Regions from separate parts of the Kitasatospora sp. NPDC127035 genome, predicted to be linked through region 2. Evidence: riboswitches for the same ligand, from Rfam matches in the RefSeq annotation. Region 2 holds a riboswitch; each other region holds the start of a gene.
The links. Region 2 has a riboswitch for cyclic di-AMP ahead of ACFWIC_RS01145 (transglycosylase family protein). Riboswitches for the same ligand answer to the same signal wherever they lie in the genome.
Positions count from the first base shown of each region.

Region 1: linked by a shared signal. The riboswitch ahead of ACFWIC_RS36520 (peptidoglycan DD-metalloendopeptidase family protein) and the one ahead of ACFWIC_RS01145 (transglycosylase family protein) in region 2 are both predicted to bind cyclic di-AMP.
Region 3: linked by a shared signal. The riboswitch ahead of ACFWIC_RS14530 (transglycosylase family protein) and the one ahead of ACFWIC_RS01145 (transglycosylase family protein) in region 2 are both predicted to bind cyclic di-AMP.
Region 4: linked by a shared signal. The riboswitch ahead of ACFWIC_RS09530 (M23 family metallopeptidase) and the one ahead of ACFWIC_RS01145 (transglycosylase family protein) in region 2 are both predicted to bind cyclic di-AMP.

Region 1 is NZ_JBHXDN010000086.1:37,281-39,471, reverse strand. It holds gene ACFWIC_RS36520 (peptidoglycan DD-metalloendopeptidase family protein) at 1-920, opposite strand, end outside; cyclic di-AMP (ydaO/yuaA leader) riboswitch at 924-1,085, opposite strand; gene ACFWIC_RS36515 (MFS transporter) at 1,396-2,191, shown strand, end outside.
Region 2 is NZ_JBHXDN010000002.1:16,983-19,173, forward strand. It holds gene ACFWIC_RS01140 (hypothetical protein) at 1-519, opposite strand, end outside; cyclic di-AMP (ydaO/yuaA leader) riboswitch at 754-950, shown strand; gene ACFWIC_RS01145 (transglycosylase family protein) at 937-2,191, shown strand, end outside.
Region 3 is NZ_JBHXDN010000017.1:8,317-10,507, reverse strand. It holds gene ACFWIC_RS14535 (cytochrome P450) at 1-729, shown strand, start outside; cyclic di-AMP (ydaO/yuaA leader) riboswitch at 960-1,106, shown strand; gene ACFWIC_RS14530 (transglycosylase family protein) at 1,112-2,065, shown strand.
Region 4 is NZ_JBHXDN010000010.1:169,425-171,615, forward strand. It holds gene ACFWIC_RS09520 (alpha/beta fold hydrolase) at 1-355, opposite strand, end outside; gene ACFWIC_RS09525 (YiaA/YiaB family inner membrane protein) at 494-784, opposite strand; cyclic di-AMP (ydaO/yuaA leader) riboswitch at 1,029-1,187, shown strand; gene ACFWIC_RS09530 (M23 family metallopeptidase) at 1,200-2,069, shown strand.

The sequences.
Region 1 (2,191 bases), on a different contig from region 2:
TTGCCGGTCGCACCGGAGAGGCCGATCTGCTGGCCGGCGGTGACGGTCTGACCGACCTTCACCGCGATCGAGGACAGGTGCGCGTACTGGGCGTACTTGCCGTCGGCGAGCTTGATCTCGACCTCGTTGCCGTAGGCGCCGCCGTTGCCGGCCTTCACCACGGTGCCGGCCGCGATGGCGCGCAGCGGGGTGCCGGTGGCAGCGGAGAAGTCGACACCGGTGTGGTGGCCGGAGGACCACATGGAACCGGCGACACCGTAGGCGGTACCGAGCTTGGTACCGGCCAGCGGGGCGACGTAGCCGGAGGAGGCGACCACGGGAGCCGGCGCCGGGGCGGCGGGCTTCGCGGCCTGGACCGGCGCGGGCTTGGCGGCGGGCGCGGCGGGCTTCGCGGCCGGGGCGACCGGCTTGACGGCCGGGGCGGCGGGCTTCGCGGCCGGGGCGGCGGGCTTGGCGGCCGGCTTCACCGAGTCCTGCGAGACCTGCGGCTTGGCGGCGGGCGCGGCCGGCTTGGCGGCCTCGACGGCCTTGCCGCCGAGTGCGAGCTGCTGGCCCGGGTAGATCAGGTTCGGGTTGGCGCCGACGACCGAGCGGTTGTGCTCGTACAGGGCCTCCCAGCCGCCCTGGACGTTCTTCGCGTCGGCGATCTTCGACAGGGTGTCCCCGCCGGCGACCTTGTAGGTCTCCTCGGCCGCGGCGGCCGGGGCGGTCTCGGCGGCCGGAGCGGCGGCCGGGGCGGCGTCGACGCTGGCGGCGCCGTTCCAGGTGCTGGTCTGGTGGGGCTTGGCGGCCGGAGCCTCGTGGGCCTGGGCGCTCACCGCGGTGACCAGCGGGAGGGCGAAGGCGGCGCCGGTGACGGCGGTGGCGATACCGATGCGGACGGCGCGGGGCAGGGCGATACGACGAGCCTGTGCGGCCATGGCTGATGTCCTCTCCGACGCCTACGAGGTGAGCTGTCGGGTTCGGGCTGGAGTTGCCCGGCCGCATCTAGGCGGCTTCACCCCAAGCCGGACCGCGAATTCCGGTCCGGCGACTTACCTTTGGGTCCCCCGCTCCTGCCGAACAGAGTTCGTTGCGTACCACCGGGCAGCGGCAGGACTAGGCGTTCCACCCGGTGGCCACCCGGGCTGACGCCGGGCGGTCGCTGAACTAAAACTCATCCGTCCGAGTGAAGCAATGTCGATCTCTTGAACTCGCAACAAAACACCGGACCGCCGTCACGCTCCGAATGATCGGCTGCACAGTACGCACACAATCGATTCACGGCGTGCCACTGATCCACGACCCTCCGCCGATTTCCGGACCGGTCCGCACACGATCACTCACGGAAAGCCATCCGCCGACACGCCCCCGGTGACCCTTGTCACGTCGGCCCCCGGGGCGGACGATCATGCCGTGGCCACCTCCGAGGCCGGCATCCTGCGGTTGGGCACCGCGCAGGGTCGCTGGGTACTTCTGGCGACGGTGCTCGGCTCCAGCCTGGCGATGCTCGACGGGACCGTCGTGAACGTCGCGCTGCCCAGGATCGGGACCGATCTCGACGCCCCGCTCGCTGCCCTGCAGTGGACGCTCAACGCCTACCTGCTCACCCTGGCCGGGCTGATCCTGCTCGGCGGCGCGCTCGGGGACCGGTACGGCCGGCGCCGGATCTTCCTGCTCGGCGTGGTCTGGTTCGCCGTCGCCTCCGCGGCCTGCGCGGCCGCGCCCACCATCGAGGTGCTGGTCGCCGCCCGCGCGGTGCAGGGCGTCGGCGGGGCCCTGCTCACCCCGGGATCACTGGCGATGCTCCAGGCGGTCTTCCACCCCGAGGACCGCTCCGCCGCGGTCGGCCTCTGGTCCGGCCTCGGCGGGGTGTCGGCGGCGGTCGGACCGTTCCTCGGCGGCTGGCTGGTGGACGGGCCGGGCTGGCGGTGGATCTTCCTCCTGAACGTCCCGCTGGCCGTGCTGGTCGTCGCGGTGACCGCCCGACACGTGCCGGAGAGCCGGGACGAGTCCTCGACCGGCCGGTTCGACGTCCTCGGCGCGGTGCTGGCCGCAGTGGCCCTGGGGACCTTCACCTACGCGCTGACCGCCGCCGGGGAGGGCCTCTCCCCGGGGGTCTGGCTCACCGGGGCGGCCGGGCTGCTGCTGGGCGTGGCCTTCGTGCTGGTCGAGCGCCGCACGCCGGAGCCGATGCTGCCGCTCGGACTCT
Region 2 (2,191 bases):
GGTGCGGTCGGCGGCGAAGGTGAGGGCGCCGGTCGGCTCCACCAGCAGCGTGCCGACGGCGGCGTCGGTGTCGAGCAGCACCCGGTCGGTGATCCGCACGGTGCTTCTCGGGCCGGGCACGGCACCGCCCCAGCCGGCCGGGTCGGACCAGCGGCGGCCGCTCTGGTCGACGGTGGGCGCGGGGGCCGGCTGTTCGGGCGCGGCGCCGACCGGAGCGGCCTCGGGGGACGCCCCACCGTGGCCTCCGGCTCCCGTCCGGTCCGCGCCGACGGCCGTGGACGATCCGGCGACGGCGGCGACCGGTTCGGTCGGGCCGCTCAGCGAGCGCCGCAGCACCTCCTCGCCGCTGACCGCCGCGAAGGCGGTGCCGACGGCGAGCCAGCGCAGTAAAGTGCGGCGACTTAAGGGAGTTAGGTGCGGTTCGGGCGGGATGTCCGCTCTGCGATGCTTTGCCCTGCGGTGCGCTCCGCGCGCCCGGCCGGTCGGCCGGGCGGGGTCCGGGTCCTCGTCCATGGCCATCGGTGCGTAGCCCTCCCCACGGGCGGCTGCGGCGGCGCCGGCGTCCTACCGACGCTCTGAAGCATAGGCAGTTGCGTTGACCGCGACGGGCGTTGCATGAAATCGGTCATTTCTGATCATGAAGGACAGCCACCCACCACGGATTTCGCAAACAGTGACGTGCCTCACACATGTTTGCGGTTTGAAGGCGGCTCTGCTTAACGTGCTCCCCGTTCGTGGCCACACGGACCCAGCTCCCCTGCAACGCCGAGTCCTGCCGTCGGGTGCGCTGGAAGTACGAAGCACCACGGCAGGAGCGGGGGAACCACAGGTAGTTCGCCCAGGCCGGTCCCCGGACCGACCAGGGCTAGGGGTGAAGCCGCGTCCACAGCGCGGCCGGGCAACTCCAGCCCGAATCCGACAGCTCACCTCGCAGGCGTGGGAGAGGACCGCGTCTTCATGCTGCCCACCAACGGCACCCGCCTGTCCAGCCGCACCCGTCGCGCCATCGCCACCCTCGGCGTCGCGGGCATCGGCCTCACCATCCCCTGCCTCACCACCGGCACCGCCTCGGCCGCCTCCGTCGCCACCTGGGACAAGGTCGCCCAGTGCGAGAGCACCGGCAACTGGAGCATCAACACCGGCAACGGCTTCTACGGCGGACTCCAGTTCACCAGCTCCACCTGGGCCGAGTTCGGCGGCACCTCGTTCGCCGCGCGCGCCGACCTCGCCACCAAGGACCAGCAGATAGCGATCGCCGAGAAGGTGCTCGCCGTGCAGGGCCCCGGTGCCTGGCCGGTCTGCTCGGTCAAGGCCGGCCTGACCAAGGGCGGCACCCCGGCCGCCGTCGACACCTCCACGGCCGCCGCCAAGCCGGCCGTCCAGACCCCGGCCCCGGCCGCCAAGCCCGCCGCCCAGCCGAAGGCCACGCAGCCCGCCGCGCCCAAGGCCGCCCAGCCGCAGGCGCAGGCTCCCGCCGCCACCGACGCCGCCCGCCAGGGCGACGGCGGCCAGGACGGGCGCCAGTGGCGCCAGCAGACCGGCCAGCAGGGCGACCGGAAGCAGTCCGCCGACTACACCGTGGCCGTCGGCGACTGGCTCTCCTCCATCGCCGACAAGAACGACGTCCAGGGCGGCTGGGAGCGGCTCTACGAGCTCAACCGCGCCACCCTGACCGAGGGCCCGCACAGCATCTACCCGGGCCAGCACCTGACCTTCGGCGACCGGGCCAAGGGCAACCAGGCCTCGGAGGAGTCCGGCAAGGGCTTCGACTGGTTCAACCGGGCCAAGGACACGGGGACCGGCACCGCCACCACCGAGCCGGCCGCCCAGACCCCCGCCCCGGCCACCAAGCCGGCCGCCAAGCCCGCCGCCCAGGCCGAGACCCCGGCCCCGGCCCAGGCCGCCACCGGCAGCATGGCCGCGGCCGTCTCCTTCGCCCAGTCGAAGGTCGGCCAGGCCTACGTCTACGGCGGCACCGGCAACGGCGGCTGGGACTGCTCCGGCCTCACCCAGGCCGCGCTGCGCGCCGCGGGCATCACCGTCCCGCGCGTCGCCGCCGACCAGGCCGCCGCGTCCACGCACGTCTCGCTCGACGCCCTCAAGCCGGGCGACCTGCTGTTCTGGTCCAACAACGGCAAGGACTCCGGCGTCCACCACGTCGCGCTCTACATCGGTGACGGCAAGTACGTCG
Region 3 (2,191 bases), on a different contig from region 2:
CGCGCGGTGAAGCGGATGCGCGAGTACCTGGCGGAGCTGATCCACCGCAAGCGGGCGGACCTCGGGGACGACCTGATCTCCGGGCTGATCCGGGCCGGTGACCACGGCGAGCACCTCACCGAGAACGAGGCCGCGGCGATGGCCTTCATCCTGCTCTTCGCCGGGTTCGAGACGACCGTGAACCTGATCGGCAACGGCACGTACGCGCTGTTGCGCAATCCCGGCCAGCGCGCCCTGCTCCAGGAGTCGATCGCCCGTGGCGAGAGCGGTCTGCTGGAGACCGGGATCGAGGAACTCCTGCGCTACGACGGGCCGGTGGAGCTGGCGACGTGGCGGTTCGCGACCAGCCCGCTGACCATCGGAGGGGTGGACATCCCGGCCGGGGACCCGGTGCTGGTCGTGCTCGCGGCGGCGGACCGGGACCCGGCGCGGTTCGCCGACGAGAACACCCTCGACCTGGCCCGCGCGGACAACCCGCACCTGGGCTTCGGGCACGGCATCCACTACTGCATCGGCGCCCCGCTGGCCCGGTTGGAGGGGCGGTCCGCGCTGGCCACGCTGCTCTCCCGGCTGCCCGACCTGCGGCTCGCCGAGAGCCCGGAGAACCTGCGGTGGCGCGGTGGTCTGATCATGCGTGGACTTCGTGAACTTCCCGTGGAATTCACCCCCGAGAAGATGCCCGAAAGGGCCTCTTCCGGGCAGTCGTCCGGTGCTCCGTCCGATCGGTGAGGCGACCCGCGACACGCTGACGGAAGGTCTCCGACCAGGCAGGACGGCGAGATTGAACCGCCACCAACCCGGACATAGCGCCCCCGTTGGTGAGCGATCCATCACCTGACGTGATTTCCGTGTGATACCGACGATATGAGCTTGTGATTGCTCTACGGATCTGTCTACTCTCCGTGGAGTTCGCAGCTGCGAGCCCCGAGCACGGAACGCCGAGTCCTGCCCGTCGTGCCCCGGGAAACCGACCAGACCCTGGGCAGGGGCGGGGGAACCAGGTTTGTTGCCGTCCCCCACGGCTTGGGGTGAAGCCGCCTCGCGCGGCCGGGCCACCTCCCGGTCCGAACCCGACAGCTCACCTCGCAGGCGTGCGGAGAGGGACCTCTTCATGCTGTTCGTCGGAACCGGCCGTCATCGTCGTCGTACCCAGACCGAGAAGGCCATCGCCGTCGCCGGCGTCGCCGGTGTCGGGCTGGCCCTGCCGATCCTCAGCGCCACCGGTGCCTCCGCCGCCCCGGTCTCCACCTGGGACGCGGTCGCCCAGTGCGAGGCCGGCGGCAACTGGAGCATCAACACCGGCAACGGCTTCTACGGCGGCCTGCAGTTCACGCCCAGCACCTGGAAGGCGTTCGGCGGCACCTCGTACGCGCCGCAGGCCAACCAGGCCTCCAAGGCGCAGCAGATCTCGGTGGCCGAGAAGGTCCTCGCCTCGCAGGGGCCGGGCGCCTGGCCGGTCTGCTCCAAGAAGGCGGGCCTGAGCAAGGGCGGCGCCCCGGCGGCGGTCGACACCTCGGCGGACGCCAAGCCGGCCGTCCCGCAGGCCGCCACCCAGCCGAGCGCGCCGCAGACCACCGCCCCGCAGACCACCGCGCCGAAGCACGCCGCGCCGAAGTCGGCCCAGCAGGAGAAGCCGGCCCAGGCGGCCAAGCAGGCCCCGAAGCACGCCGCGCCGAAGCCGCAGGCCCAGCAGGACCGGCCGCAGGTGCAGCAGTACGGGCAGGCCCCGTCCTTCTCCGGCACGTCCGGCTGGGACGCCGACGCGAAGGTGTTCTGGTACGAGAACAACGGCGGCTGGTACTGGACCAGCCACCAGAGCGTCTACCAGCAGTACGCCGGTCAGGCCGCGGTCCAGGACGCCCGTCCGGCCGCCGCCCAGAGCGCCCCGGCCGCCCAGCAGGGCGCGGGCCACGGCTACACCGTCCGGGCGGGCGACACGCTCGCCGGCATCGCCGCCGGCCAGGGTGTCTCCGGCGGCTGGCAGGCGCTCTACGACGGCAACCGCGGCACCGTCGGCGGCGACCCCGACCTGATCGTCCCCGGCCAGGTGCTCACCCTCGGCTGATGCCGTTTCGCCGGTGGATCGCGAGGGGGGCCGGGTTCGACCGGGTCCGGCCCCTTCGTCCCGATCCGGCCCCCTTCCGTGGGGCAACCAGGTGAACTACCGGCGGGTAGCCGTGCCACACGCTGA
Region 4 (2,191 bases), on a different contig from region 2:
TGCCGAGGTGGTCGAGCAGGGCGAGGACGTCGCGGGCGATCGCGGAGGGCGAGTAGTCGTCCCAGGTGATCGAGGACTCGCCGAAGCCCCGCAGGTCCATGGTGATCACCCGGCGGCCGGCGGCGGTCAGCAGCGGGCGCAGGTGCCGGTAGGTGGCCCGGCTGTCGAGCATGCCGGGGAGCAGAACGACGGGGACGCCGTCGCCGTGGCCGGAGTCGTCGAAGGCGAGTCGGCCGCCGGGGAGGTCGAGGTAGCGGGTGACGGGGGCGGTGCCGGTCATGGTGGGCCTCCTCGGTCCGCCGCGGGCGGGCTCGCCGCGCGGGTTCGGGTCGTCGGCGACTGCGCCGATAGCCATAAAGCTAAGGCTAATAGCCTTAGCCGTCAAGCTATGACCCGCTTCCGAGGGGGGCGGGCGCGGCGGCCGGGCGTGACGACCGGTCCGGCGGCCGGCCCGGTGACCGCTCCCGGCGGAGGCGCCGGGGCGCCCTCCGCCTCAGACCCCCTCCACCTTGAACGGGTCGTGCTCGGCCAGCAGCTTGTCCAGCCGGGCCTGGTCGACCCGGGTGACCAGCTCGGTGGACTCCTGCCGGTCCCGGACCACCTTGGCCAGCGTGAACGCGGAGGTGATGGTGTAGAGCAGGCCGAGGCCGAGGAAGGCCCGGGTCCAGGCCCCGACCGGGAGGTAGGCGATGCCGATCGCGAGGGCGACGGCGGACAGGAAGAAGGACAGGACGGCCTGGACGTAGTACGCGGCCGTGGTGCGTGACTGCATCGGTGTGCTCATGGCGCCAGGATGGCCGCGCGGACTCCGGTCGCACATGAGTAGAGGTACTCAGATGGGGGGCCGTTCGTTGACGTCCTATCACGTTCGGTAGTGTCAGTTGTCGTCAATCGTCCCAAAACGCCCATCGGACCGCGCGTGTCCGGCCCGTATCCCGTCCTCCTCAACAGATGGCTTGGAATCGGGGGCCTCTCGGATTAACGTTTGATAACGCAGCGCGGTCCCTAACGCCGTAACCAGACGGCACCGTGCGCCGTCGCCTAATCCCGCCGGCCGGCCTTCGGGCAGGCCAGGGAGCCGGGGAACCATGTTCCTTGGGGTGAATCGGCCGGGCCCAGGCCCAGCCGTAGGAGACCTTCCTGCTCCGAACCCGTCAGCTAACCCGGTAGGCGCGAAGGAAGGAAAGGAGCGCGCCTCCGTGGCGTCGACGCACACCCCGGCACACCCGTCCGGCTTCTCCGCCGGTACCCAGCTGCTCGACCACCCCCGCCCTGCGGCCCACCCGGGCCTGTTCGGCGGCCCGGCGGACGAGACCGCTCCGCAGACCGCCGAGATCAACCGGCACCGGATGCCCCGTCAGACCCGCGGCACCGCTCCGCTGCTCGGCGTCACCGCCGTCGCGGCCACCCTGGGCGCCACCGGCTTCGCCTCCGCGACGCCGGCCGCCGCGCCCGCCGTCGAGGTGCCGGACGAGACCCCGGTCGCCCTCTCGGCCGACCCCGGGCTCGCCCTCGCCGCCAGGATCCAGCAGCAGGCCGACAGCCAGCGCACCGCCGCCGACGAGACCGCCCGGGTGCAGGCCGCCCAGGAGGCCGAGGCCAAGCGCGCCGCCCAGGTCGCCCAGCAGGCGCAGGCCAAGCGCGCCGCCGAGGAGGCCGAGAAGGCCAAGCTCGCCGCCATCAACCTGCCGGTGCGCGACTACAGCCTCTCCGCCCACTACGGCCAGAGCGCCCGCTACTGGGCCCACCTGCACACCGGCCTGGACTTCGCCGCCGACACGGGCACCGCCGTCTACGCGGTCGGCCAGGGCACCATCACCTCGGCCGGCTGGGCCGGGTCCTACGGCTACCGGATCGTCGAGACCCTGCCCGACGGCACCGAGATCTGGTACTGCCACCTCTCCTCGATCATCAAGGGCTCGGGCAAGGTCGTCCCCGGCCAGCAGATCGGCAAGGTCGGTGCCACCGGCAACGTCACCGGCCCGCACCTGCACCTGGAGGTCCGGCCCGGCGGCGGCGCCCCGGTCGACCCGGAGAGCTGGTTCGAGCAGCGCGGCATCAACCCCTGATCCCTGCGACCCCTGCCGAGCCGCGCTGAGCCGAGCCCGGCAGCCCGCGAGGCGCTGCGACCCGTTCGACGCCGAGGAGCCCCGGCGCGGTCCTTCGAGGACCGCGCCGGGGCTCCCGCGCG